Regions from separate parts of the Dermacoccus sp. CCH2-D9 genome, predicted to be linked through region 1. Evidence: riboswitches for the same ligand, from Rfam matches in the RefSeq annotation. Region 1 holds a riboswitch; each other region holds the start of a gene.
What was found. A riboswitch is a leader RNA that binds a small molecule or an ion and turns the genes downstream of it on or off. The one in region 1 is predicted to bind S-adenosylmethionine.

Region 2: linked by a shared signal. The riboswitch ahead of AX669_RS12410 (homoserine O-acetyltransferase) and the one ahead of AX669_RS01380 (MetQ/NlpA family ABC transporter substrate-binding protein) in region 1 are both predicted to bind S-adenosylmethionine.
Region 3: linked by a shared signal. The riboswitch ahead of AX669_RS09480 (aminotransferase class V-fold PLP-dependent enzyme) and the one ahead of AX669_RS01380 (MetQ/NlpA family ABC transporter substrate-binding protein) in region 1 are both predicted to bind S-adenosylmethionine.
Region 4: linked by a shared signal. The riboswitch ahead of AX669_RS07595 (bifunctional o-acetylhomoserine/o-acetylserine sulfhydrylase) and the one ahead of AX669_RS01380 (MetQ/NlpA family ABC transporter substrate-binding protein) in region 1 are both predicted to bind S-adenosylmethionine.

Annotation. Positions count from the first base shown of each region.
Region 1 covers NZ_LSJT01000015.1:2,058-9,165, reverse strand. Annotated here, with positions in the region: gene AX669_RS01395 (alpha/beta fold hydrolase) at 1-1,067, shown strand, start outside; gene AX669_RS01390 (methionine ABC transporter permease) at 1,172-1,840, opposite strand; gene AX669_RS01385 (methionine ABC transporter ATP-binding protein) at 1,837-2,910, opposite strand; gene AX669_RS01380 (MetQ/NlpA family ABC transporter substrate-binding protein) at 2,907-3,914, opposite strand; SAM riboswitch class IV at 4,092-4,203, opposite strand; gene AX669_RS01375 (neutral/alkaline non-lysosomal ceramidase C-terminal domain-containing protein) at 4,416-4,799, shown strand; gene msrA (peptide-methionine (S)-S-oxide reductase MsrA) at 4,867-5,514, opposite strand; gene AX669_RS01365 (GNAT family N-acetyltransferase) at 5,668-6,729, shown strand; gene AX669_RS01360 (hypothetical protein) at 6,726-7,108, shown strand, end outside.
Region 2 covers NZ_LSJT01000147.1:36,380-43,487, forward strand. Annotated here, with positions in the region: gene hrpA (ATP-dependent RNA helicase HrpA) at 1-1,075, shown strand, start outside; gene AX669_RS12390 (HIT family protein) at 1,096-1,539, shown strand; gene AX669_RS12395 (PAC2 family protein) at 1,613-2,542, shown strand; gene AX669_RS12400 (EcsC family protein) at 2,670-3,356, shown strand; gene AX669_RS12405 (hypothetical protein) at 3,628-4,566, shown strand; SAM riboswitch class IV at 4,656-4,764, shown strand; gene AX669_RS12410 (homoserine O-acetyltransferase) at 4,799-5,971, shown strand; gene AX669_RS12415 (universal stress protein) at 6,041-6,403, shown strand; gene AX669_RS12420 (RNA polymerase sigma factor) at 6,698-7,108, shown strand, end outside.
Region 3 covers NZ_LSJT01000107.1:17,480-24,587, reverse strand. Annotated here, with positions in the region: gene AX669_RS09495 (thymidylate synthase) at 1-178, opposite strand, end outside; gene dapA (4-hydroxy-tetrahydrodipicolinate synthase) at 309-1,199, shown strand; gene AX669_RS09485 (ribonuclease J) at 1,199-2,878, shown strand; gene AX669_RS09480 (aminotransferase class V-fold PLP-dependent enzyme) at 3,162-4,727, opposite strand; SAM riboswitch class IV at 4,771-4,885, opposite strand; gene AX669_RS09470 (DNA translocase FtsK) at 5,206-7,108, shown strand, end outside.
Region 4 covers NZ_LSJT01000092.1:7,585-14,692, reverse strand. Annotated here, with positions in the region: gene AX669_RS07620 (phosphatidylinositol mannoside acyltransferase) at 1-861, opposite strand, end outside; gene pgsA (phosphatidylinositol phosphate synthase) at 866-1,486, opposite strand; gene AX669_RS07610 (HIT domain-containing protein) at 1,552-2,127, opposite strand; gene AX669_RS07605 (hypothetical protein) at 2,210-2,599, opposite strand; gene AX669_RS07600 (GNAT family N-acetyltransferase) at 2,596-3,090, opposite strand; SAM riboswitch class IV at 3,214-3,329, shown strand; gene AX669_RS07595 (bifunctional o-acetylhomoserine/o-acetylserine sulfhydrylase) at 3,402-4,715, shown strand; gene thrS (threonine--tRNA ligase) at 4,882-6,879, opposite strand.

The sequences.
Region 1 (7,108 bases):
TCCGCAAGGCGCTCGGTGAGAAGCAGATCAACTTCTACGGCTTCAGCTACGGCACGTACCTCGGCCAGGTCTACGCCACGATGTTCCCGAAGCAGACGCGTCGCATGGTCATGGACGGTGTCGTCGACCCGCGCGACGTCTGGTACGACGCGAACCTCAACCAGGACATCGCGTTCGACAAGAACATGGACGTCTTCTTCGACTGGGTCGCGGGCAACGACGCGACGTACCACCTCGGCACGAGCGGCAAGGCCATCAAGAAGCAGTGGTATTCGATGCGCGACAAGCTCGCGAAGAAGCCCGCAAACGGCAAGATCGGACCTGACGAGTGGACCGACGCCTACCTCAACGCCGGTTACTACGTCTTCGGCTGGGAGGACGACGGCGCCGCCCTGGCCGCTGCGCTGCAGAAGGGTGACTTCGGCCCGACGACCGCGCTGTACGACGACGCCAACGGCTCCGGGCCGGGCTCGGACAACAGCTACGCGGTCTACCTCGGCACGCAGTGCACCGACGTCAAGTGGTCGAACGTGTGGAGCAAGTGGCTCTCGGACAACTCGAAGGTCGACAAGAAGGCGCCCTTCGAGACGTGGGCGAACGCCATGTTCAACCTCCCGTGCACGAGCTGGCCGGTCAAGTCGACGAACGCGCAGGCCATGAAGATCGACGGTTCGAAGGTCGGGCCGGTGCTCCTCATCGCCGAGACCCACGACGGTGCGACGCCGTTCCCGGGCGCGCTCGAGGTGCGCAAGCGCTTCCCGAAGAGCGCTCTCATCGAGGGCGTCGGTGGAACGACGCACTCCGGTTCGCTCAATGGCATCGCCTGCACGGACGACAAGATCTCCGCCTACCTCCTCACCGGCGCGATGCCCGCGCGGACGGGTGGACCGGGCCACGCCGACGTCGAGTGCGACCCCGTGCCCCAGCCGGAGCCCGGCCCCGCCAACGAGGTGACGGACAGCGCGTCCAGCACGAAGAAGAAGCACCACCACGTCCAGCAGCGTGAGGGCATGCAGGCCGACCTGCGCTCGAGCCTGCAGAAGGTCGCCACCGTCGGCGCTCGCTGACGCACGGCTGGTCTGACGCGTCCTGACGGCGAAGGGCCGCGATCATCCTCTCCGGATGGTCACGGCCCTTCGTCATGCTCGCGCCGAGCGGCGCGAAGGGTGTGTCAGTGACGCAGCGCCTTGCGGGCCAGAGCGTTGCCGATGAACTGGGCGATCTGAACGAAGACGATGATGACGACGACGGCGGCCCACGTCACGGCCCAGTCGTAGCGGCGGTAACCGTAGGACAGGGCGAAGTCACCGATGCCGCCGCCGCCCATGGCGCCGACGACGGCCGTCATGTCGATGACCGCGACGAGCGCGAACGTGTAGCCGAGGATCAGCGGCGCCAGCGCCTCGGGGATGAGCACGGTGCGAATGATGCGCCACGGACTCGCCCCCATCGCCTGCGCCGCCTCGATGACGCCGGGGTCGACGCTCACGAGGTTCTGCTCGACGATGCGGCTGATGCCGAAGGTCGAGGCGATCGTCAGCGGGAAGATCATCGACTTCGCACCGATCGTCGAGCCCGTGACGGCGAGCGTCAACGGCCCGAGAGCGGCGGCGAAGATGATGAACGGGATCGGTCGGATGATGTTGACGAGGACGTTGAGCACCGTGTGCAGAACTCGGTTCTCGAGGATGCCGCCGCGTCGTGTGGTGTTGAGCAGCACGCCGAGGGCGAGGCCGAGCAGGCCGCCCATGATGATCGTCGCGCCGACCATGAGCAGCGTCTCGCCCACCGCGGTGACGATCGTGGGGCGCAGCGCCTCCCAATCGGTTGCGGGCATCATGCGGCGACCTCCTCGACGTCGGCGGCGAGACGCAGTTCGTCGAGCACGGTGGTGACGGCGCCGTCGTCGCCGCGCAGGGCGAGCGTCAACGTCGTCAGGGTGTCGTCCTTGAGCGGTGTGAGGCCGCCGTGCACGATCTCCGGTTCGACGCCGTGTGCGGACATGCGGGCCAGGACACGGCCGAACTCGCGCGGGTCGTGAACCGTCAGCGTCGCGAGGTGCCCGTCGTGGGCAGCGCGCAGCCGGGCGCTCTCGCGTGCGTCGGGCACGTTCCGCAGGGTGGCGTCGACGAGGCGGCGCGTCGCGTCCGCCTTCGGCGCGCCGAGGACGTCGACGGTGCGCCCGGACTCGACGATGCGGCCGGCCTCGAGGACGACGACGTCGTCGGCGAGTTCGCGCACGACGTCCATCTCGTGGGTGATGACGACGATCGTCACGCCGAGCTCGTCGTTGACGCGGCGCAGCAGCGCGAGGACGTCCTTCGTCGTGTCGGGGTCGAGCGCGGACGTGGACTCGTCGGCGAGCAGGATCTCCGGGTTCGTCGCGAGCGCACGGGCGATGCCGACGCGCTGCTTCTGCCCGCCGGAGAGCTCGTCGGGGTAGGCCCACGCCTTCTCGGTGAGCCCGACGAAGCTGAGCAGCTCGGTGATGCGCGCCTCCTGGCGCGCCTTGTCCCAGTCGGCGACCTCGAGGGGGTAGGCGACGTTGGCGTACACCGTGCGCGAGCGGATGAGGTTGAACTGCTGGAACACCATGCCGATGCGACCGCGCAGCTCGCGCACCTGCTTCGCGGACAGCGACGCGAGGTCGACGCCGTCGATCTCGACGTGGCCGCGCGTCGGCGTCTCCAGGCCGTTGATGAGACGTACGAGGGTGCTCTTACCTGCGCCGGAGAAACCGATGACGGCGACGATGCGTCCGCGCTCCACCTGCGTCGTGATGCCGTCGAGAGCCGTCACCCGGCTCTTGCCGCGGGTGAACGTCTTGCCGACGTCGTGGAAGGCGACGGCGGGCGGGGTGGCACTCGCCGGCGCGGCGGCCTTCGTCAGTGTGGGGGAGGGGCCCGTCACTTCGATCCCTTCGCCTTGATCTGGGCCTCGAGGTTCGCGAGGATGCCCTGCACCTCGGAGGCGGAGTTGTTCACGAGGACGCTCGTGCCCTTCGTGCGCTCCTCGATGAGCTTCTCGACGCTCGGGTCGTGGTAGGCCTTGACGAACTTGGCGTAGTCGGCGTTGTCCTTGTCCGCGGCGCGCGCGACGACGACGTTGATGTACGGCTTCGACGAGGCCGCATGCGGGTCGTCCTTGAACAGGGCCTTGCTCGGGTCGAGCTTCGCGTCCGCGGCGAAGTTGTTGTTGACGATCGCGCCGTCGACGGACGGCAGCGCGGCCGCGGTCTGCTCGGCGTTGACCGCTGTGACGGTGACCTTCGAGGCGCCGGCGTCGATGTCGGCCGGGGTCGACAGCGAGGTGCCACCACCCTTGAGCTTCAGCAGTCCGGCGCTCTGCAGCAGCAGCAAGGCGCGCGCCTGGTTCGTCGGATCGTTGGGGATGGCGATCTTGCCGCCCTGGGGGAACTGGCCGACGCTCGTGTGCTTCTTCGAGTACAGCGCCAGCGGGACGATGTACGTCGCCCCGATGGGCGTGAGGTTCTGCTTCGCCTTGGTGTTGTAGTCGGCGAGGAATTGCAGGTGCTGGAACTGGTTGAGGTCGACCTGGCCCTCGGAGAGCGCGGGGTTGGCCTGGGTGTAATCAGAGAAGTTGACCGGTTCGATGTCGAGACCGTACTTGTCCTTGCCCACCTTGACGAGCTGGTTCCAGTACGGGTCCGACGCCTCCGTCGTGCCCACCTTGAGGTGGGTCAGCTTGTCGTCACTGCTCCCGCCGAGCACCTTGGCCCCGATGCCGGCGGCCAGCGCGACGACGAGGACGCCTGCGCCGATCGCAACGTACTTGCCGGTGTCGTTCTTCGGTTTCGGGGGCAGGGCGGTCGCGCCGTTCTCGGCGCTCGTGGCGTCATGCGTGGACGAGGTGGGCGTCGAGGTCTCGTCGGCGGGGGTGTGCTTGTCGGTCATGATCTCTCCTGGTGAGGCGGCAAGGATGCGAATGCGCGGGGCTGGCGCGGGTGCGCGGAGTCAGCGTGAAGGCGGGGCGCCGGGGTGGGGCGCGGTGCGCGGTGTCGTGCGGGGCATGCCTTTCGGGGCCTGGGCAGCGCAACGGAAGGCTCACGAGGATGCCGTCACGTTGGGTGCCGAGCGTGCTTGCCGCGTGGTCGACGCGGCCGGGTCATCACCTGGAGCACCCCGCCACGCGTGTGAGGGTTGCCGTCCGACCAGCCAGGGCTTTGCATCGGATCTCTTGACCAGCAGCGAGATTAGAGCCGCGCACGACAAAGCGTCAAGTTGTGGCACTGGAGATGAGACGTGGGCGAAGATTGTGACGTGCGACACGCGGCGTGGCTGATGCGGCGTCTTTCGCCGTCGAGGCTCGGGTGAGTGATTTCTTCACACAGCTTGGACGATCGTCTAGGTGGGTGATGAGTGTGACGTCGGCCACGCGCCGAGGGCCCCGGCGTCGTGTTCGACGACGCCCCACCCGGGCAGCACTTCGGTGACGTCCTGACTCAGCCGGACGCCACACGCTCGGCTGGTTCGAGCGTGCGGGCGGTCTTCCGCGGCGGCCACCCGAAGAATGACTTCCGCACGATGGGCACGTTCGTCAAGGTGCAGCGTCAGGTCGGCTCGTCGTGGGTCGACGTCCTCGACGACCACGACTGGGACACCTCGTACGTCTGGTCGCGCGAGGGCGTCTCGTACTCGCGATGCACCATGGAGCGGCGCATACGTCGCGGCACGCCCGCGAGCACGTATCGCCTCGTGCAGCAGGGCAGCTGGAAGAACGGCTGGAACGGCAAGGTCAGTGCCCATACCGGAACGAGCCGGGCCTTCCAGGTGCGCTGAGACGGCCGGTGCGCCGCGGTGGCCGGTTGATCGGCCGCCGGCTCAGCGGCCGCCGTGCATGTCGTCGTCAGCGTGGCGGGAGGACATCCGTCTGCGCGGGCAGGTCGGCGACGCCGACGGGGCACGTGACGCCCTTGAAGCCGTGGTTGCAGTAGCCGCCGGGGTGCTTGGACAGGTACTGCTGGTGGTACAGCTCCGCCGGCCAGAAGGGGCCCGCCTCGTCGGCCGGGCGCATCTCGGTCGTGATGGCGCCGCGGCCCGCGTCGTCGAGTGCCTCCTGGAAGAGCGCGGACGTCTCGCGGGCAGCGCGCTCCTGCTGCGGCGTCGTCCAGTAGATCGCCGAGCGGTATTGCGTGCCGACGTCGTTGCCCTGCCGGTTCGCGGTCGTCGGGTCGTGGTTCTCCCAGAACGCCTTGAGAAGCTCGCGTTCGGACACGCGCGACGGGTCGTAGGCCACCATGACCGTCTCGGTGTGGCCCGTGCCGCCGCCACAGACATCTTCGTACGTCGGCTCGGTGGCGTGGCCGCCCATGTACCCGACGGCCGTGGTGACGACGCCCGGAATCTTCCAGAAGATGCGTTCGGCGCCCCAGAAGCAGCCCATCGCGACGTACAGGGTCGCCGAGCCGTCGGGCAGTTCGGAGAACATCGGCACGTCGAGGACGTCGTGCAGGTCGCTCGCCTCGGGCGTTCGGGTGTGCTTTCGAGTGAACATGAGGTGCCTTTCCTCGGGTTCCGAGACAACACCGCCGGCGGTCGAGGCATTCCGGCCCGACCCTCCGCCGGCATGAACGGGTTGTCGCACGATCCAGGCGGACGCGCCGAAAAACCGGTTGCGTACGCAGCTGGTGCTGAGTGCAATGTCGCCATGCGCATTCGTCAGATCGGCCCGTCCGACCCGCTGTTCGACGCCTGGGCGCAGGTGTTCATGACGGTGGGCCACGAGCAGTGGGGCAAGCACACGATCGCCTACCCCGCCGACGAGCTGCGCGCCATGTGGGGCAAGGAATCCGAGACGCGTCATGCGTTCGTCGCCGTCGAGGGGGAAGCCTCGTGCGACGACGACGCCGTTGGGGGAGCAGCCGACATACAGGATGATGGCGTGGACACAGCAGCTGGCGTCGTCGGTGCCGCCGAGCTCGTCCTGCCGCGCCGCGACAACACCCACCTCGCGTTTCTCCACCTCGACGTGCCGGCTCCCGCGCGACGACGGGGTGTCGGCTCGGCGCTGCTCTCAGCCGCGGAGGAGATCATGCAGGACGAGGGACGTACGACGGTCCTCGTCGAGACGCAGACGCCCGTCGGCCAGCCTGACGCCGCAGGCGCCTTCCTCGCTGCCCGCGGGTTCGCCCAGGCCCAGACGTGCGTGCGCAACGCTCAGCGTCTGCCGGTCAGCGACGCCGTCGCCGCACAGATGCGTGCCGCCCTCGCGTTCGACGACGAGTATGTCGTCGAGACGGCCGTCGACGACCTCCCGTCGCAGTGGCTCGAGGAGCGGGCCCGTCTCGGAGCGATGATGTCGACCGACACCCCGCTCGGTGACGTTGCGATCGAACCGGAGACGTGGGATGCCGCGCGGGTGCGCGAGCTGTTCGACACCGCACGCGCTCAGGGCCGACGCGTCGTCGAGGCCGTGGCGTGGCACCGACCGACCGGGCAGATGGCCGCGTTCACGCACGTCAGCGTTCCCGCGGAGACGCCTTGGATCGCCTACCAGGACGACACCCTCGTCGAGGCCGCGCACCGTGGGCACCGGCTCGGCTACCGGGTCAAGGCTGCGGTGTCGCTGCTGCTGCCGCAGGTCGCGCCGGGCGTCGAGGTGCAGCGCACCTGGAACGACGAGACGAACACCCACGTGCTGCGGATCAACTCCGAGCTCGGCTACGAACGCGAGGGCACGATGATCGAATGGCAGAAGAGGCTTGCATGAGCCCGTCCGAGGCGCCCGTACGCGAGGTGCTCGGCATCGAGGTGACGCACGAGCAGCTGCTCCAGTGGCGCGCGTGGACGATGCCGGTCGAGCAGCCGTTCGTCGTGCCCCGCAGCGTCGCGCACGACCTCGGCCTGCGCGACGAGCCCGAGCGGGTGACGTTCGAGCTCAAGGACACGTTCCTGCTGTACGGCGTGGACGACCAAGCCATCTGCTGGCTCGATCGCGCGGCGGCGCGCGCCTTGCCGGCGTCTCTGAGGCGAGCGCAACCCACGCGTCACCTCTGGCGTAGCGGTGACGACGCGTCGGCCATCGCGCGCGACCTCGAGCGCGTCGTGGCATACGTCGTCGAGGGGCGGCGCGCGAGTCGTCATCGCGA
Region 2 (7,108 bases), on a different contig from region 1:
CGAGGCGCTGTTTCGTCTCACCTCGGTACGTGTGCCCGCGGGGAGTTGGGACCCGGGGAAGCTGCCCGACCACCTGAAGGTCACGTTCAGGGTCGAGGATGAGCGGGGCCGCAAGATCCGTGAGAGCAAGGATCTCGCGGCGCTGCAGGACGAACTCGCCGGGCGTCTGCGTCAGTCGATCGCGAAGGCGGCCGGAGACCTCGAGCAGCAGGGGCTGACGCAGTGGACGTTCGGTGAGCTGCCCCGCCAGTTCACGAAGTCGGCCGGCCGCCAGCGGATGACGGGCTTCCCGGCTGTCGTCGACCACGGCCGTGACGTCGCTGTCGAGGTGCTCGGCACCGAGTCCGAGGCGCGCCAGGCCACTCGGCTCGGCACCCGCCGTCTGCTGCTGCTCAACACGCAGGTGCCGTGGAAGCGAATCCTCGGCCTCATGAGCAACCGGCAGAAGCTCGCGCTCGGCAACAACCCGCACGGTTCGATGGACGCCCTCATGGACGACGTCCTCGCGGCCGCCGTCGACTCCGTCATCGAAGGCATGCCCGGGCGCGAAGTGCGCGACGCAGAGCAGTTCGACGCGGCCCTCACGGCGATCCGTCAGCAGGTGGCACCGCTCGTGCTCGAGGCGGCCGAGAAGCTCGCGCCCGTGCTCGAGCACGCCGCCGAGGTGCAGCTCGGGCTGTCACGATTGACGGCGCCCGCGGCGAAGGCGTTGCACGACGACGTCGCCGCTCACCTCGTCGCGCTCATCCATCCCGGTTTCGTCGCCGAGACCGGGTTGGCGCGCCTCGGTCACCTCGATCGCTACGTGCGGGGAATGCTCGAGCGGCTCGACAAGGGCGTCACCGATCTCGTGCGTGACGCCGACCGCGCCGACCTCGTCGCGACCGTCCGACGTGAGTACGACGACATGGTCGCCGGGCTGCGCCCCGAGCGCCGTGGGGACGCCGACGTGCTCGACATCCGCTGGATGATCGAGGAGCTTGCCGTCAGCCAGTTCGCGCAGCGTCTGGGCACCGCTCACCCGGTGTCCGAGAAGCGGATCTACAAGGCGATGGACGCTGCGGAGGCCCGCTGATCGGGCGTAGGTTGGAGGCCATGGCGAGCATCTTCAGCAAGATCATCGACGGCGACATCCCGGCGCACTTCGTCTGGCAGGACGAGGTGTGCGTGGCGTTCCTCGTCATCGACCCCATCACCGACGGGCACACGGTCGTCGTGCCGCGCGGGGAGATCGTCGAATGGACGCAGGCGCCGCCGAGCATCTTCGCGCATCTCACGGGTGTCGCGCAGATCATCGGTCAGGCGCAGCAGCGCGCGTGGCAGGCGCAGCGCGTCGGCCTGCTCGTCGAGGGGTACGAGGTGCCGCACCTGCACCTGCACGTGTGGCCGACGCAGAGCCCGGCCGAGTTCGACCCGCACGCCGTCACGCGCGGCCAGGACCAGCAGATCCTCGCCGAGAATGCCGAGGCGCTGCGGGCGCAGTTGCGCACCGACGGTCATGCCGAGACCGTTCCGGACGCCGCGTCGCCGCAGACCTGAGTGGCCGCGGCGTGGGGGAATCATCCCCGCGCGCGGGGCGTTGAACGGTGAGCACCTGACGAAGGAGTACGACGTGCTTGATCCCACGCAACTGTTCCGCATCGAGACCGACACCCCGCTCGCCGAGCAGAGCGCCTCGACCCTCGTGGTCTCGCTGGGCGGTTTCATCGACGCGGGCAACACGCAGAAGTTGATGACGGCGCACATGCTGGGCACGCTCGAGCACACGGTCGTCGCGTCGTTCGACGTTGACCAGTTGCTCGACTACCGCGGTCGCCGCCCGATGATGACGTTCGATCGCGACCGCTACAGCGAGTACGACGACCCGGCTCTCGTGCTGTACCGCCTCGTCGACGCCGAAGGCACGCCGTTCCTGCTGCTCGCCGGCCCCGAGCCCGACTACCAGTGGGAGCGCGTCAGCGAGGCCGTCCGCATCCTCGCGGCGAACCTCGGCGTCTCGCTCATGGTGAGCGCGCACGGAATCCCGATGGCCGTGCCGCACACGCGCCCGGTCGGTTTCACGCGTTTCGCCTCCGATCAGCGTCTGCTGACGGAGAACGAGCCGCTCTTCGGCAACGTCCAGGTTCCCTCGAGTGCCGAAGGGCTCATGCACATCCGGCTCGCCGAGGCGGGCATGGACACCGCAGGTTTCGCGATCCACGTGCCGCACTACCTCACGCAGGTCGAGTTCGCGGACGCCGCGCTCGCCGCGCTCGAGGCCGTCTGCGGGCTGACGGGGCTGGCGATCCCCGCTCAGGAGCTCGCCGCGATCGCCGGGCTGCATCGCGTCGACATCGCCAAGCAGATCAGCGAGAACGACGAGGTCACCGAGGTCGTCGAGGGCCTCGAGCGGCAGTACGACGCCTTCACCGAGGGTCGTCGTCGACGCTCGCTCCTCGCCGCCGAGATGAACGACCTGCCGAGCGCAGACGAGATCGGCGCCGAGCTGGAGCAGTTCCTGCGCGCCGAGGGAGAGGATCCGGGCACCAAGGGCTCGTTGTGAGCCCGCGAGCGCTTCTCGCCGGCCGTCGGTCTGAGCCGACGGCCACGCGGGCTTCGCAACGCTCGCCTGGCTGCGGCCACCCCTGCGGTGGCTTGCCGGGCCCCCGCCAACTTGGGAGGATCACCTCATGTTCGGATTCGGTCAAGACAAGAAGGCTCCTGCAGCCCCCGAGAAACCGTCGGGCATGCTCGACTCGACGGCCAACACCCTGGCGCAGCACCTCATCTCGGTGGGCATCGGGGGCGTGGCGACGTTCAAGTCGGCCCGCGCCGTCGCCGACGAGGCGATGAAGAAGGCGGGCTCCAAGGAAGCGGCGATGGACGACGTCGTCGCATCACACACGAAGCTCGCGGGCGCGAACGGCTTCCTCACCAACCTCGGCGGTTTCGTCACGCTCCCCGTGGCACTGCCCGCGAACGTCATCGGTTTCTACACCGTCGCGACGCGCATGGTCGCGGCAATCGCCGCCATCAACGGTCACGACGTCGACGACCCAGCCGTGCGCTCGGCGATCCTGCTCGACCTCATCGGTGCGGACGCGACGCAGGTCCTCAAGGGCCTCGGCCCGATGACGGGTGGCGTCGCGACGAACGTCGCCACGCGCAAGCTGCCGCCGGCGGCGCTCGCCGTCGTGAACAAGTCCGTTGCGTTCCGTCTCGGCTCGCAGGTGGGGCGTCGCTTCCTCACGCGCATTCCGCGCCTCATCCCCGTGGCGGGCGGCTTCATCGGTGGCGGCCTCGATGTCGTCCTCATCCGCAAGATCGCCCAGTCGGCGCGTCGCGACTTCGTCGCGCAGATCCCGCCGTCAGCCTGACGTCGCCCTGATTCCACCCCGAACGCCACTCGTCTTCGGCGGGTGGCGTTCGGCGTGTCCGGGCCGGTTCGGCGATGTGTCGTCCGTGCGCATCAACGGGCTTCCGGGCGACGATCTGAGGGCCGCGAACCCCCGCCTGGCCTTGCTCGAACGGCCCACTCACCCACAGGTGTGACGGCTACGGCCCGTTTCGCGGCCCGCAGGATGCCTCGTCCACAGGTTTGTGGCTCGTGGTCAGCGCGCGGGTGGCGTCATGGGTTTCGCTGGGGGCATGAAGACAACAACACGACTCAAGGGCCTCAGCGCCCTGGTGGCAGCCCTTCCCGATCTCGTCGGCTCCGAGGGGGCGGGCGCCGTCATCGTCCTGTTCGAACGTGACGGTGCGCTCGCGGGGGTGCTCGGCTGGGCGGACGATGCGTGCGACGGGGAGACGGCGCACATGCTCGACGTCGTCGCTGAGCGGCGCGCGACGATGGGTGCGCAGGCCGCCATCGCCATCGCCTATCGCTGCGAGCCGGGCCGCGTCGACATCGCGGCCCTCGCGAAACGCATCGAGCGCCGCGTGCCGCTGCACCACGTCCTCGGTGCCAGCGACGAGCACTGGTGGGCCATCGAATGCGAGCTCGGCTGCTGTGACGGCGCGATCCACGAGATCCCGTCCCTGTCAGAGCAGACCCGCGAGCAGCTTCGCGACGTCCGCCGCGGCGGCGAGGCCATGGCCGCCACCGCGCGCCCCGTTCCCAGCGTCGTCGACGTCCGAGCCGCCTGGGCACGGTTGTGCGACGTCCCCGACACCGCGTCGGGCACCCGGCGACGCTCCCGCAGCGCCGACCTGCAGGTGCTCGCCGACGCTGTCGTCGACGGCCCGACGCGCGATGAGATCCTCCTGTGCGTCGCACCCGAACTGTTCCGTCTGCTGAGCCCGGGCACGCCGCTCGGCGAGCCTGGCCCGCTGATGACGAGCGCGTGCCTGCGAACTTGGCTGCCGCTCGTGCCGCGCCACGGCCGCGCCGCGTGGAAGGCCCTCGAGGCCGCCGCGACCTGGCGCGAAGGCGACCTGCGAGGAGCCGGTGCGTGCGCCGCGGCGTCGCTGCGCATCGGACGGACGTCATTGGGGCAACTGCTGCGCGACATCACAGGCACGGGGTTGTCGTACGAGCAGGCCGTCGGTGCGCTCCACACGAAGGCTCGGCAGAGTTCCGTCGCCTGACGAGCGTGCCGGTTGTGGGAGCGCGCCACATCGTGGACGTCGCCGCGCGGGCGATGGAAGCCGCGGGCAGGGCCGCCTACTGTGTCGCAGGTCAAGAGTTTCAGCGACACAAGCCCCGGCTTGCTGAGCGGCAACCCTCCCTCGCGGCGGGGTGCCCCGGGTGACGACAGGGCCGCCCGTGGGCGGCAAGCGCGAGAGGTGGGTTGCGACCCACCTCGGAATCGAGGACGTCATGGTTTCGCACCGTCGCCTCGCCGTGGCCGACTCCGCGGCGCCCCTCACCGACGACGGGTTCAACCCGCACGCACGTGCCGTCCACATCGGCACCCTGACGCTGGAGAACGGCGCCGCCCTGCCCGACGTCGTCATGACGTACGAGTGCTGGGGCGAGCTGAACGACGACGCGAGCAACGCCGTCCTCGTCGAGCACGCCCTGACCGGAGACTCGCACGTCGTCGGGCCGGTCGGCCCCGGGCAGCCGACGGCGGGGTGGTGGCCTGGTCTCATCGGCCCCGGCGCGCCCCTCGACACCGACGAGCTGTTCGTCGTGGCGATCAACGTGCTCGGCGGCTGTCGCGGCAGCACGGGCCCCATGTCGCTCGCACCAGACGGCCGGGTGTGGGGCGGGCGCTTCCCACACGTCAGCGTCAGGGATCAGGCGCGCGCCGAGGCGCGGGTCGCCGACGCTCTCGGCATCGCGCGCTTCCACACTGTCATCGGCGGCTCCTTCGGCGGGATGCGCGCCGCGGAGTGGGTGGCGACCTTCCCGCATCGGGTGCAGCGCGCCCTCGTCGTCGCGAGCTGCGCGGCGGCGGGCGCCGACCAGATCGCGTGGGGGCACACGCAGGTGCGGGCAATCGAAGCTGACCCGGATTTCCGGGGTGGCGGCTACCTCGAGCAGGGCGTCTTCCCGACGTCGGGGCTCGGGCTCGCCCGCCAGATCGCGCACACCTCCTACCGCAGCGCGCACGAGTTGCAGGAGCGGTTCGGGCGCGAGTCGCAGGGAGCGGACCGCACGCTCGACGGCGGCCTGTTCGCCGTCGAGAGCTATCTCGAGCACCACGCCGCGAAACTCGTTGCGCGGTTCGACGCCATGAGTTATGTGCGGCTCACGCAGGCGATGGCGACGCACGACGTCGGCCGCGGCCGCGGCGGCATCGAGCCTGCGCTTCGGGTGTTCGGGGGTGAGCTCGTCGTCGCCGCGGTCGACTCCGATCGGCTGTTCCCGGTCAGTGCCTCCGCCGACATCGTCCGGGCTCACGGGCGCGGACGGCTGCGTCTCATCCACTCGCCGCACGGTCACGACGGTTTCCTCATCGAGGCCGACCAGATCGCGGCGCTCGTGCGCGAGGTCATCGCTCGGCCGCTCACGGCCGAGGCGGGCCGCGTCCATCCCGTGGCGTGACGGCGGGCGCTCGCGGCACCTCGGGTAGCGTGTGAGCCGATCGCCACAGTCGCAGAACAGGGGTTGCGCATGTCCGTCGTCGTCAGTTTCGCTCCGGGCCCGGAGGGTGAGGCCGCGGTGGCCGAGGCCGTGCGTCAGTCGAGTGTGCTGGGGCGCCCGCTCGTACTCGTCTCGACCGTCCCGAGCGACGACGCGCGCGCTGCCGCGCAGGAGAGTGCGGACGCGGTCGGCGGCCGCGTCGTGCAGGTGGAGGAGGGCCAGGACGCGGTCGAGGTGATCCTCGACGAGGTGGCCGAACTCGACCCGGCGCTGCTCGTCATCGGGCTGCGTCGCCGCACGCCCGTCGGCAAGCTGATCCTCGGTTCGAGCGCTCAGCGACTGCTGCTCGACGCGCCGTGCCCCGTCCTCGCGGTCAAGCCCACAGCGCACTGATCTCGCGCTGCTCCCAACCCCGGCCTGACGCGCTTGCGTCAGGTCGGGAACACCCGCGCACGCAGGGGCGTTGAACCCCGTGATTCTGCGGTTCTCGACCCAGAGTTCTATAATGGTGAAAGAAGCGACGCGGGGGATCGAATCAGGCACCACGGTGCCAGGCGAGCTCAGGTGAGTCTCGAGCAACCGGCTCTCGTCGGATCCCGCCCCCGTGGTTCGTCTCTTCCCTCGTACGAAGCGCTCGGCGCGCGATTGCGCCTGCCCGATGCGTTGTGCACTCTCGGAAGGTAGTTGGTGACCTCAGTGTCCGAAACGGCTCAGACCCCCGCGCTTCCCGCGGACATCGACCATCCCGCGGTCATTGCTCTGTTCGAGCAGGGGCGCGCGAGCGGCACGGTCGACAGCGTGGTGCTGAAGACCGCCCTCGAAGAAGCGAAGATCTCCATGGCCAAGCAGAAGGCGGTGCTGAAGGCGCTGGGGGCCGAGGGCATCGAGATCGTGCTCGACGAGGTTCACGCGGCCCAGGCCGTCGCCACGACGACCGGGCGCAAGAGCGCGGCGAAGAAGTCGACTGCCAAGAAGACCGCGACGAAGACCGCTGCCGCGAAGAAGACCACCGCGGCCAAGACGACGACCGCGAAGAAGGCTGCCGTCAAGAAGACGGCGGCGAAGAAGGCCGTAGAGGCGGAGACCGACGTCGAGCTC
Region 3 (7,108 bases), on a different contig from region 1:
GCAGTTCGCCGAAGATCGAGCGCAGGTGCAGCTTCTTCGTCGTGAGAACGGGAAACCCCTGGGACAGGTCGAAGCGCATCTGATGACCGAAGACGCTGAGCGTCCCCGTGCCCGTGCGGTCGTCCTTGCGGGTGCCCTCGTCGAGAATGCGCCTCAGCAGTGCGTGATATTGCTCCACGCGCCTCACTGTAGGACGCGCCGGTGACAAGGCGCCTGCGGCGTCCGCTTCGTGGTGGCGAGTTGGTGGTGGCGACGTCGCGCGCGGCGGGCGTCCGCACACGTGGACGCTCGTGCACTAACCTGGGCGCATGACGACGACGACACCTTTCGGGCGCATGGTCACGGCCATGGTGACGCCCATGAAACCGGACGGCTCGATCGACTACGACGGAGTGAAGAAGCTCGCCGAGCACCTCGTCGCGAACGGGCACGACGGCCTCGTCGTCAACGGCACGACGGGGGAGTCGGCGACGACGACCGACGAGGAGAACATCGAGACGGTGCGCGCCGTCGCCGACGCCGTCAAGGGCCGCACAGCGATCACCGCCGGGGTCGGTACGAACGACACCGCGCACTCGGTACGCGCCGCCAAGGCACTCGCGGACGCTGGGGCGGACGCCGTCCTCGTCGTCACGCCGTACTACAACAAGCCGACGCAGGCGGGCATCGTCGAGCACTTCAAGGCCGTCGTCGGCGCCACCGACCTGCCGGCCATGGCCTACGACATCCCCGGGCGCTCGGGGACGGCGCTCGCGAGCGACACGATCCGTCAGCTCGCGACGATCGACCAGGTGCGCGCGGTCAAGGATGCCAAGGGCGACTTCTTCGAGGCGACGAAGCTCATGGACGAGACCGATCTGCTGTGGTACTCGGGCGACGACGTCGTCAACCTCGCGTGGCTCGCGCTCGGCGCAGTCGGCGTCGTCTCCGTCGTCGGCCACGTGGCAGGCAACGAGTTCCGCGCGATGATCGACGCTGTCGACGCGGGCGACCTCGCGACGGCGCGCGCCATCCACACCAAGCTCATCCCCGCGATCGACGCGCTGATGAACACCTCCCAGGGCGCCATCATGGTGAAGGCCGCCCTCAAGGAGCAGGGCGTCATCAACTCCGACGCCATCCGCCTGCCGCTGCTGCCCGCGGACGAGGCGATGTACGCCGTCCTGCGTGACGGCCTGACGAAGGCGGGGCTGCTGTGATGAAGAGTCCGCTCGAACTCGGCCCGCCGCCCGCGCTGGCGAAGAACGGTGCGCGCATCATCGCGCTCGGCGGTCTCGGCGAGGTCGGCCGCAACATGACGGTCGTCGAGTACGGCGGACGCCTGCTCATCATCGACTGTGGTGTCCTCTTCCCCGAGGATCACCCGGGCGTCGATCTCATCCTGCCCGACTTCGACTACCTCAAGGATCGCCTCGACGACATCGAGGCCATCGTTTTGACGCACGGTCACGAGGACCACATCGGCGCGGTGCCGTACCTGTTGCGCATGAAGAACGACATCCCGCTCATCGGCTCGACGCTGACGCTCGCGCTCATCGAGGCGAAGCTCAAGGAGCACCGCATCCGCCCGTACACGATGGCGGTGAAGGAGGGCCAGCGCGAGAAGATCGGCCCGTTCGACTGCGAGTTCGTCGCCGTCAACCACTCGATCCCCGACGCGCTCGCCGTCTTCGTCCGAACCCCCGCAGGCAACCTGCTGTGCACCGGCGACTTCAAGATGGACCAGCTTCCGCTCGACGGCCGCATCACCGACCTGCGCGCGTTCGCGCGGCTCGGTGAGGAGGGCGTCGACCTGTTCCTCACCGACTCGACGAACGCCGAGGTGCCCGGCTTCACGACGCCGGAGAAGGACATCACGCCCGCGATCGAGCGCGTCTTCGAGAAGGCGGAGCGACGCATCATCGTCGCCTGCTTCTCCTCGCACGTGCACCGCGTGCAGCAGGTGCTCGACGCCGCCGAGGCCCACGGGCGCAAGGTCGCGATGGTCGGGCGCTCGATGGTGCGCAACATGACGATCGCCGCCGACCTCGGCTACCTCAAGGTGCCCGACAACGTGCTCGTCGACATCAAGAAGCTCGAGCAGATGCCCGAGGACAAGCAGGTGCTTATCTGCACCGGCTCGCAGGGTGAGCCGATGGCGGCGCTGGCGCGCATGGCGAACCGCGACCACCGTATCGACGTGGGGGAGGGCGACACCATCCTCATGGCGAGCTCGCTCATCCCGGGCAACGAGAACGCCGTCTACGGCCTCATCAACGGCCTCATGCGTCTCGGCGCCAATGTCGTGCACAAGGGCAACGCGATGGTGCACGTCTCGGGCCACGCCTCCGCCGGCGAGCTGCTGTACTGCTACAACGTCGTCAAGCCGAAGAACGTCATGCCGATCCACGGCGAGTGGCGTCACCTCGTCGCCAACGGCAAGCTCGCCGCCGCGACGGGTGTGCCGAGCGACCAGGTGCTGCTCGCCGAGAACGGCGTCGTCGTCGACCTCGTCAACGGCAAGGCTGCCATCACGGGCGCGGTGCCGGTCGGGTACGTCTACGTCGACGGTTCGCTCGTCGGTACGACCGACGAGGACATGCTCAAGGACCGCCGCATCCTGCGTGACGAGGGCTTCGTCACCGTCATCGTCGTGCGCGACGCGAAGACGGGCGCGATCCTCGCCGGCCCGGACATCCGCACGCGCGGCTTCGCCGAGGGCGACGAGGTGTTCGACCGCGTCCGGCCGAAGATCGAGCAGGCGCTGCTCGAGGCACGCAACAAGGGTGTCAAGGACAGCCACCAACTGCAGCAGGTCATCCGGCGCGCCGTGGGCGGTTTCGTCGGCGGCAAGCTGCGCCGCCGACCGATGATCATCCCGGTGGTCATCGACGCCTGACGCTTCGGGGGTATGTCAGGGGGTCGTGTGAGGCGGCTGAGATCGCCTCTGGCTGCCATCTCGGATGAATGAAGGGTGCGACGCGTGTGACGCGTCGCACCCTTCGTCCGTTGGGGTGCAACTGGATTCGAAATGGACGTCGAGGTTTGTTATTGAGCGTGGTCAAAAAAACTCGCATGAGCGCGCGAGCGGGCCCTTCGACAGGAGCCACCGCGTCGGCATCCCGTATCTGACGAAATGCGGCGGTGAGCCCCTCGCTGGGGCCCACCGCCGCTCGTTCTCCTCACCAGGGGCGGGGCTCTGAGAGGTCTCGTCGGTCGGTGACGGGGCTCCACCCGAGGCCCGGGGTGTGGGTGTAGTCGAAGGTGGGCCCATGGGTGACGAGAGCACGCACGGCGTCGACGAGGCGTCGTGCGTGCTCTGTCGTCGTGGCGAGACCGATCGAGGCGCGCACTGCCGTCGCGCCCTCGCCGAGGCGCGCGTCGCAGAGCAGGTGAGCGCAGAATCGCCCGTCGCGCACAGCGATGCCGTGCTCGTCTGCGAGCACCTGAGCGACGAGCGTCGGGTCGTATCCGGCGACGGTGAACGTCGTGACGCCGACGTTGTCGCTCGCATTCCGCCTTGGCGCGCCATCGTCGAGGTGAGCGTCCGCGGCATTCTGCTCGTCGAAGAGTTCGACGATCCTCACGCCGTCGATCGAGGCGAGACCGTCGCGGACGATGGCGTGGATCTTCTCCTCGCGCGCCTCGGCTTCGCCGCGCTGCGCGGACAGCGTCGAGGCTGCGGCCGCGAGCGCGATGGCCCCGACCGCGTTCGGGGTGCCGCCCTCGTGGCGTGCGGGCGCGGGCGCCCAGGCGACGTCGCCGGCGCCTGACGCATCTTCGCTGACGCGGTGGCTCGCGCCGCCGGCGCGGAAGTACGGAGGGGCGGTGTCGAGCCAGTCGCGGCGCCCGACGAGGGCTCCTGAACCGTACGGCGCGTAGGCCTTGTGGCCGGACAGAGCGACGTAGTCGATGCCCCAGGCGTCGATGTCGACGCGGCGGTGCGGGGCGAGCTGCGCGGCGTCGAGAGCCGTCCGCGCCTCATGCCGGCGGGCGACGGCGGCGAGGCGCTCGATGGGCCACACCTCGCCCGTCACGTTGCAGGCGCCGGTGATGAGGACCAACACGGGAGCATCGTTGTGGGCGCGGAATTCCGCCAGAGCGACGTCGAGGTAGCCCTCAGCCTCGGCGTGAGAGTGAGGGATCGGCAGCCGCGTCGTCCGCTCGTCCGCCCACGGCAGCAGCGCCGCGTGGTGCATCGAGCGGAACACGAAGACCTGCGTCTGTTGCGGCAGACAGTGAGCCAACAGGTTGAGCGCGTCCGAGGTGTTGCGCGTGAAGACGGTGACGTCGTCCTCGCGCGCGCCGACGAACGCGGCGACCTCCTGCCGAGCCTCCTCGTACCACCGGGTCGTCAGCTGCGACGCCCGTCCCGCACCGCGATGCACCGAACCGTACGTGCGCAGGGTCGTGTCGACGGCCCGCGCGGCGGCCTGCAGCGCGGGAGCCGTCGCGCCGTGGTCGAAGTTCGCGTGCTCGACGACGCGCCCGTCGAGCGTCGCGACGCCGAGATCGGCGCCGATCGTGGCCAGGGCGGCATTGGCCTGCTGCGGCGCGTCCGCGCGATGATAGGTAGCCGTGGGCGTCTCGCGACGGGACCCGCCGGGGTGCGCGGGCTGGGTGTGGTGACGCTCGGGGTCCGCGACGGGAGTCCCGGGGGTTACGGCGTGAGCGGGGCGGGTCGTGTGGCTCGCAGCGTGGCGGCGCGCGTCGGAGTCAAGGATCGAGAGAATGGCAGAACGGGGCATCGAGGCTCCTCGAATCAGGGGCCTCGCCGTCGCCAGATGGCTCGGCCCGCGCTTGCCGACACCGGTGCTGGTGGCGGCCAGGTCGTCACCCGGAGCACCCCACCGCGGTGGAGGGTTGCCGTCCAGCAAGCCGGGGCTGTGCGCTGGAACTCATGACCTACGTGAACGCTCGCACCCGGCCCTCCGCCGCGTCCACCGACGTGCGGCCAGAGGTTCGCATCGTGAGATCACCTGTGGGATCGCGGATGGCGAGCGCCGCGCGCAAGAGTCGGCGTCTCGCGGTGGGGATGCCCGTGGTCCCCCGGGCAGCTGGCGGCGCCTCCGACACGGGTCAGGGCGCTGTCGGATGCGAGCGCGTCAACGCGCCAGCGCGTCGGGACGCGGATTCGAAGGTGTCGAGCCGACCCGCCGTCACCATTGGACCCGTGTCACGGCGTGGGTCCGCGAAAACGGCCGGAACCCCCACTAGCCTTGCGGGGTGGCGACCCGAAACAGACCAGCGAACGACAGCGTCCTCGTCGCGAAGAAGGCCTCTTCGCAGCCGCGCGCCAAGAGCTCGCGCCCGGCCGGCGCATCTGCGGCCTCGACGACGCGCGCCCGCACGACCCCGCCGAAGTCGAGCGCACCACGTTCGGGCGGCACGACGAAGAATGCACCCGCGCGCAAGACCGGCTCGTCGCGAGGGGCTGCTGAAGCGCGTCCCTCCGCGTCCGGTCGCGCTGCTCGTGGCGCGTGGATGGGTGTTTCGCACGTCGCCGGCGGCACCGTCCGCCGCGTCGGCGCCGCCGCTTCTGACCTCGAACCCGAACACCGTCGCGACGGGCTCGGTTTCGCCCTCCTCGCCCTCGGCATCGTCGTGGCTGCGCGGGAGTGGTGGGGGCTGCCCGGCATGTTCGGGGACGTCGTCCACGCCGTCGCGGCCGGCACGTTCGGCGTCATCGCCTACGTTCTGCCCGTCGTCCTCATCGGCATGGCCATCCACATGTTCCGCCACCCGCGGGGGCACCAGCCGACCAACCGCATGACGATCGGACTGACGATCCTCGCGCTCGGCTCGACGGGGATCGCCCACCTCGTCGGCGGGCGTCCGTCGACAGGGGTTTCGACCGCGGTGCGCGGCGCAGGCGGCATCCTCGGCGTCATCACGGGAGGGCCGCTGTCTGCCGCGCTCACGGTGTGGGGCGCGGGCATCATCCTCGCGCTCGTGTCGTTCTTCGGTTTCCTCGTGCTGACGCGCACGCCCGTCAATCGCATCCCGCAGCGCATCCGCGAGGTCGAGGCGCAGATCTTCGGCCACCCCCTCGATGAACGCGACGACGAGGGCGAGCTGCTTCAGCGTGACGCCGTCGCCGACGACCTGCACGGCGCCGACATCGGCAACCGCGCGCGGGGCGGCTCGCGTCGCGGCGCGGGTGACGACGCCCGGCGCGGCGATGAGCCCTACGAGCAGGCCGCCGAGGTCGTCGGCAAGGGACCGCGCGGCAAGGGCCGTGGCACATCACGCAACCCGCTCAACCGCCGTCGCGGTGAGCAGCAGATCTACGACATCGACACGATCGACGGCGCCCCGGCGGGCGTCGATCAGACGCGAGAGATGCCCGACGGCGGCTCTGACGACGAGCGCGCCGGCGACGCGAGCGCCGCTGCGCTCGCGCGAGCCCGGGCATCGCGCTCCGGAGCGTCGCCGGCAGGTGGGGCAGCGCGCCGCTCCGCACCCATGGATTCCGTCGACGATGCCGTCGTCGACCAGGCCTCCGCACGTGCGGCGCAGGCGTCGCGCCCGGCGTCGGCACAGCGGCCGGGGGAGTCGCCGAAGGCCGCGGCGGCCCGTCAGGATGCCGGTGCCACGCGCGTCGAGCAGGCTGCCCCGGCCGCAGCCGTCCCTCAACGTCAGGTGGAGGCTCAGCCCACCGAACAGCTTCCACCCCGTGTCGAGCAGCTCGCAATGGGCGGCGACGTCACGTACACGCTGCCCGATTCGAACGTCCTCGAACAGGGGACCCCGCCCAAGGAGCGCTCCGCCGCGAACGACCGCGTCGTCGACGCGCTGACCGAGGTACTCGAGCAGTTCGGCATCGACGCCGTCGTCAGCGGGTTCACGCGCGGCCCGACGGTGACGCGCTACGAGGTCGAACTCGGCCCTGGCGTCAAGGTCGACCGTGTGACGGGGTTGAGCAAGAACATCTCGTACGCCGTCGCGAGCGCCGACGTGCGCATCCTATCGCCGATCCCCGGCAAGAAGGCCATCGGTATCGAGATCCCGAACGCCGACAAGGAACTCGTCAGCCTCGGCGACGTGCTGCGCAGCCAGGCGGCGCGGAACAACACGCACCCGATGGTCATGGGTGTCGGAAAGGACGTCGAGGGCGGCTACGTCGTCG
Region 4 (7,108 bases), on a different contig from region 1:
GAGCGCGTCGGCGCACGCCTGGACGGCGGTCTGCACGTCGGCGCGGGCATCATCGGTGTGGGCGATGTCGACCGCCGGGTGGAAGCGGATGTCGATGCCCCAGCCGCTGCCGCCGTCGCGCCGGCGGTAGGTGATCGTGATCGGCACGAGTGCCGCACCGGTGCGTCGGGCGATGACGGCGGGGCCGGCAGCGAGGCGGGCCGGCTCGCCGCACAGGTCGACCGTGACGCCGCGGCTCGTGAGGTCGCGATCCGACAGCAGCGGCGCGAACGCACCCGGTTCGCGCACGAGCGTCTCGACCTGGCCGAGGACGTTCTCGCCCTTGGTCAGCGGGATGATCGTCATGCCCAGCTCTTCGCGGAAGTGCAGGAACGCGCGGAAGAGAGCGTCGGGCTCGAGTCGCTCGGCGACCGTCGTCACGTGCGCGAGCTGTGTCGCCGACCAGGCGCCCGCGAGATCCCAGTTGCCGAGGTGGCCGAGGTAGGCGACGACGCTGCGTCCATCGGCGAGCATGCTGCGGGTCGCCTCGAGTTCACCCGAGGTGGTCACCCTCTCGGCGATCTGCTCGCGTGTCAGCGACGGCAGTCGGAACGCCTCGCACCAGTAGCGCAGGTACGAGCGCACGCCGGCGGCGACGAGCGCGTCGAGGGCTGCGTCGTCGAGTTCGGGGCGCGCGATCGCGTAGTTGGAGCGCATCCGCGCGACGCTCGGGCCGCCGCGGCGCGTCGTGACGTCCGCGATGACGTCGAAGAGGCGGTGGGCGGCGCGCTCGGGCAGCGCCCGCACGCCCCACCAGGCGCCCTTGAACGCTGCGACGGTGACGGCGTCGCGGGCGCGCGTCGTCAACCCCTCGGCGGCCACGCGCTCAGCCCTCGAACGGCTTGGCGAGGGCCTGCTTCCGCACCATGAGCATGCGCTGCACGACCGTGATGAACGATGCGACGGCGAGCAGCGTGAGCACGACGGTCAGCACGATCTCGGGCAGGAACCAGCCGACGAGGCCGGTCGTGACGAGCACGGCGACGAGACGGTCGGCGCGCTCGGCGATGCCGACGTTCGCCTGCATGCCGAGACCCTCGGCCCGGGCCTTGGCGTAGGAGACGACCGAGCCGAGCACGAGGCACGCGAGCGCGAGGCACGCCATGAGGAAGTTGTCGCCCTTGCCCGCGTAGTACAGGACGAGGCCGCCGAAGATCGCGGCGTCACCGACGCGGTCGAGCGTCGAGTCGAGGTAGGCACCCCACGTCGACGAGCGGCCCGACAGGCGCGCCATGTTGCCGTCGAGCATGTCCGAGAAGACGAAGACGGTGATGAACAACGTGCCGACGAGGAAGTCGCCGCGCGGATAGAACCACAGTGCACCGAACGCGACACCGACGGTGCCCACGATCGTCACGACGTCGGGGCTGATGCCGAGACGCAGCAGGAGCTGGGCGATGGGCCGGAAGATGGCGGAGAAAAACGCGCGCGCGTACTTGTTGAGCATGGTGGTTCAACTGTAGCGGTTCGATATACCCGTTCGAGGCAGCGCACTGCCCGTGGTGCCCGGTGTCAGTCGTTCGGCCAGTTCGCGACGATGCGCTGACGGCTGTCCTCGAGCAGCACCGGCAGCGCCTTGGTGCGCCCGATGATCGGCATGAAGTTCATGTCGCCACCCCAGCGCGGCACGATGTGCTGATGCAGGTGCGCGGCGACGCCGGCACCTGCGACGTCACCCTGGTTCATCCCGAGGTTGAACCCGCCCGGGTTCGACGCGGCCTTGAGGGCACGCACCCCGGCCTTCGTCAGCTTCGTGAACTCCTCGGTCTCGTCGTCGGTGAGGTCGATGTACGAGGCGACGTGACGGTACGGGCACACGAGCAGGTGGCCCGGGTTGTACGGGAACAGGTTCATCACGACGAAACAGTGCTCACCACGGTGGACGATGAGGCCGTCGGCGTCGGTCTTCGTAGGCGACGCGCAGAACGGGCAGTCGTGGCCGGCGTCCTTTGTCGGACGCTCGCCCTCGATGTACGCCATGCGGTGCGGCGTCCACAGCCGCCCGAACCCGTCGGCCTCGCCCGCGAAGGCGCCGGCTTGCTCGATGAGGATGTCGTCCTGCGAATCAGTGTTGAACTCGTCGACCATGGCCCGATCCTAGAGCCCCGCCTGCCTCGACGCAGCGGCCGCGGGTGGGCTCGCGCGCACCATGCACCCCGGGTGAGCGGTCTCAGACCGCCGCGATCTCGCGCAGACGCGCCGGGACAATGGTTCGGTCGGCTTCCCCCGCGTGCGCGACGTCGCCGACACGGCCCGCCAACGTCCGCGCGACCTCGGCCGCGTCGCCGTCACCGACGACGGCGACGATGCTCGCCAGCCCGGCGAGGCCCGTGACGGCGTCCTCGAGGTCGAGCCAGTCGTCGTCATCGAGGCCGGCCGCCGCCCCCGGCCATGCGACCGAGGCGGCCATGACGCCGTCACGAGCCCACTGCTCGACAGCGTCGCGCGCGAGGGCGCCGTCAGCACCGAGGTGCAGGACGACGGCGTTCGCGACCGGTTTGGACGGGCAGGCGATGCAGCGCTCGCGCTGATCGAGCGCCCAGATGACGTCGTCGCTCATGACGCACGCTCCGCATCGCGGCGGGCGTCGAGGCCGAACGGCGCCACACGCTGCATGTGACGTTCGTCCGGCGGGCCGAAGCCGGCCCGTTCGTACAGCCTGCGGGCACGCGGACGGGCGTTGAGCATCATTCGCGCGACGTCGTGCGCGTCGGCCCAGGCGTCGACGATCCGCAGCATCCGCTCGGCCAGGCCCTGGCCGCGCGCCGACGGCGTGACGAAGACGACCGCGATGTAGAGCGACGGCTGCGCCGGCCGAGCCAGCGCCGGGGGCCGGTGCACGAGCGACGTCTGCACCATGCCGAGAGCCGTCCCGTCAGCACTCGAGGCGAGCCACGTCGGCAGATCGTCGTAGTGCGCGAGCCAGTGATCGGCATACTCGGTGATGAAGCCGGAGCGGTTGCTCTCCCCCGCCTCGAGGTCCATCTGCAGACGCAGCGCCGCGCAGGCGAACGCGTCTTCGCGGCGCGCGCGGACGATCGTCGGTGTCATGGCAACAGTCAAGCACGGCATGAGGGTCGTCGCCCGTAGGCGCGTCGCGTCAGCACGGGGCCGCGACCGGAATGTGAGACAGCATTCCCGCCTGATGACACCACCCGGCCTAGAGTGGCCGCAGGTCACGAGCGTCAGCGTCAAACCCCGGTTTGCTGGCCGGCAACCCTCCCACCGCGGCGGGGTGCTCCGGGTGACGACCTGGCCCGGCGCCGAGCGCGTCCGGGCAAGCGCGGAGGGATTCCCCTTCGGGCACCACACGTACGGTGCGCCGCCCGTGCGTCCACGCACTCCTCAAGAGGGACATCATCATGAGCTCCGAGAACTGGGCCTTCGAGACCAAGCAGATCCACGTCGGCCAGAACGTCGACGGCGACACCGGCGCCCGGGCGCTGCCGATCTACCAGACGACGTCGTTCGTCTTCGACTCCGCCGAGACCGCGGCCAACCGCTTCGGCCTGTCGGATCTCGGCCCCATCTACACGCGCATCGGCAACCCGACGGCGCAGGCGGTCGAAGACCGCATCGCCGCGCTGGAGGGCGGCGTCGGCGCGTTGCTGCTCGCGTCGGGTCAGGCGGCGACGACGTTCGCCATCCTCAACGTCGCTCAGGCCGGCGACCACATCGTCGCCTCGTCCGCGCTGTACGGCGGCACGTACAACCTGCTGAAGTACACGCTCAAGCGACTCGGCGTCGAGACGACGTTCATCGACAACATCAACGATCTCGACGAGTGGCGCGGCGCCATCCGCGACAACACGAAGCTGCTGTTCGGCGAGACGCTGAGCAACCCCGACCAGAAGGTGCTCGACGTGCGCGGCCTCGCCGACATCGCCCATGACGCCGGGGTGCCGCTGTTCGTCGACAACACCGTCGCGACGCCGTACCTGCTGCGCCCGATCGAGCATGGCGCGGACGTCGTCATCCACTCCGCGACGAAGTACCTCGGGGGGCACGGGACGTCGATCGCCGGCGTGCTCGTCGACGCCGGCACGTTCGACTACGCCGCCGACCCGGCGAAGTTCCCGCAGTTCAACGAGCCGTCGGAGAGCTACCACGGTCTCGCGTTCGCCCGCGACCTCGGCGTCGGATCGCCGCTCGGCGCGAACCTCGCCTTCATCCTCAAGGCGCGCGTCGAACTGCTGCGCGACCTCGGCGCGGCCGTCTCCCCGTTCAACGCGTTCCTCATCGCGCAAGGCCTCGAGACGTTGTCGCTGCGTGTGGAGCGACACGTGGAGAACGCGAAGAAGGTCGTCGAGTTCCTGAAGTCGCAGCCGCAGGTCGAGACGTTGTTCTACGCCTCCGACCCGTCGAGCCCCTACAAGGAACTCGCCGACCGCTACCTGCCCGCCGGCTCCGGCGCCGTGCTGTCGTTCGAGATCGCCGGTGGCGTCGAGGCGGGCAAGAAGTTCGTCGACGCCCTCGAACTGCACTCGCACGTCGCGAACATCGGTGACGTCCGTTCCCTCGCCATCCATCCTGCGTCGACGACGCACTCCCAGGGCAGCGACGAGGACCGCCGCGGCGCCGGCGTGACGCCCGGCCTCGTGCGGTTGAGCGTCGGCATCGAGAACTCCGCCGACATCATCGCCGACCTCGAGAAGGGCTTCGCCGCAGCGAAATGACCATGCGCTGAGGTGGGTCCCCGCGACGGGTGACGCAGCCGGGTTTCGTACCCCGAGCGTGGTCATCCGGCCGTGTCGAACGCCGGCCCTCGGGTGCACATGCCAACACACGAGCGCGCCCCCGAACCGCGAGGTTCGGGGGCGCGCGTCGTCGTCGCGGCAGGAGTCAGCCGGCCGTCGGGTCAGTGTTCTGACGTTCGGTGATGACGCGGGTGATCTCGGCGATCGCGTCGGCCACCGGCACGCCGTTCTTCTGCGACCCGTCGCGGAAACGGAACGAGACGGCGCCGTTGTCGCGGTCCTCTTCACCGGCGATCAGGATGAACGGCGCCTTCGACTTGGACGCGTTGCGGATCTTCTTCGGGAAGCGGTCGTCGCTCATGTCGACCTCGACACGCACGCCGGCTTCGCGCAGCTTGATCGCGACGTCCTGCAGGTAGTCGTAGTACTCCTCCGCGACGGGCACAGCGAGCACCTGAACCGGCGCGAGCCACGCCGGGAACGCGCCCGCGTAGTGCTCGACGAGCACGCCGAGGAAGCGTTCGATCGAGCCGAACTTCGCCGAGTGGATCATGACGGGCTGCTGGCGCGAACCGTCCGCCGCCTGGTACTCGAGGCCGAAACGAGCGGGCTGGTTGAAGTCGTACTGGATCGTCGACATCTGCCAGGTACGGCCGATGGCGTCGCGCGCCTGCACGGAGATCTTCGGGCCGTAGAACGCGGCACCGCCCGGGTCCGGCACGAGCTCGAGGCCGGACTCGAGCGCGACGTCCGACAGCACCTTCGTCGCGATGTCCCACTGTTCGTCGGTGCCGATGAACTTGTCCTTCTTGTCCCCGTCGACGTCGCGCGTCGAGAGCTCGAGGTAGAAGTCGTTCATGCCGAAGTCGCGCAGTAGGCCGAGGATGAAGTCGAGCAGGTGCTTGATCTCTCCCGGCGCCTGTTCGGGCGTGACGTAGCTGTGCGAGTCGTCCTGGGTGATCATGCGCACGCGCGTCAGACCGGAGAGCACGCCCGACTTCTCGTCGCGGTACACCGTGCCGAACTCGAAGAAGCGCAGCGGCAGCTCACGGTAGGAGCGCCCACGCGAACGGAAGATCTCGTTGTGCATCGGGCAGTTCATCGCCTTGAGGCGGTAGTTCTGCCCGTCGACGTCGAGGGGCGGGAACATCCCGTCCGCGTAGTACGGCAGGTGACCCGAGGTGTAGAAGAGGTCTTCCTTCGCGATGTGCGGCGTGCCGACGTAGGAGAAGCCCTCCTCGATGTGACGGCGGCGGACGTAGTCCTCCATCTCACGCTTGATGATGCCGCCCTTGGGGTGGAACACCGGCAGGCCGGGGCCGATGTTCTCGGGGAAGCTGAACAGGTCGAGCTCGGCGCCGAGCTTGCGGTGGTCGCGCTTCTCGGCCTCGGCGAGGCGCTCGAGGTAGGCCTTCAGCTCGTCCTTCGTCGGCCACGCAGTGCCGTAGATGCGCTGCAGCTGCGGGTTCTTCTCGCTGCCGCGCCAGTACGCGGCGGCCGAACGCATGAGCTTGAACGCGTTGCCGAGCACCTTCGTCGACGGCACGTGCGGGCCGCGGCACAGGTCGCCCCAGGCGACGGTGCCGTCGCGGCGGACGTTGTCGTAGATCGTCAGCTCACCGCCACCGACCTCGGCCTCCGCGCCCTCGGCCGCATTCGCAGCGTTGCCCTTGAGGCCGATGAGCTCGCACTTGTAGGGCTCGTGCGCCAGTTCTTCGAGGCCCTCGGCGTCGGTGATGACGCGGCGGTTGAACGTCTGGCCCTCGTTGACGATCCTCTGCATCGCCTTCTCGAGCTTCTTGAGGTCGTCGGGCGTGAACGCCTCGGCGACGTCGAAGTCGTAGTAGAAACCGTCGGTGACGGGCGGTCCGATGCCGAGCTTCGCGCTCGGGTTGATCTGCTGCACCGCCTGCGCGAGCACGTGGGCCGCGGAGTGACGCAGGACGGCGAGGCCCTCGGGGTCCTGCGCGGTGACGGGCTCGACGGACGCGCCATCCGGGATCTCGCGGAACAGGTCGCGCAGTTCACCGTCGATGCGCATGACGAGGACGGCCTTGTCGCCGCCGAACAGGTCCGTGCCCGTCGTGCCCTGCTCGACCTCGCGTGGTTCGCCGTTGACGGTCAGGGTGATGTTCTCGGACACGGCTGTGCTCCTTGTTCGTGACGTGCAGACTCGGCCGCACACGTACGAATGGCACGGCCCGTGCCGCCAAGGCTACCGGGTGCCCCCCACCACCCCACGCCGAGCCGCCGGCACCACCCAGGCGTGACGTTGGTCGCCCGCGGTGATGCGAGGCGGCTGTTGCTGAGGATCTCCTACGAATGTGGACGTAGATCGCCGATGTGGACGAAAATCGCAGGTGGGTCAGGGG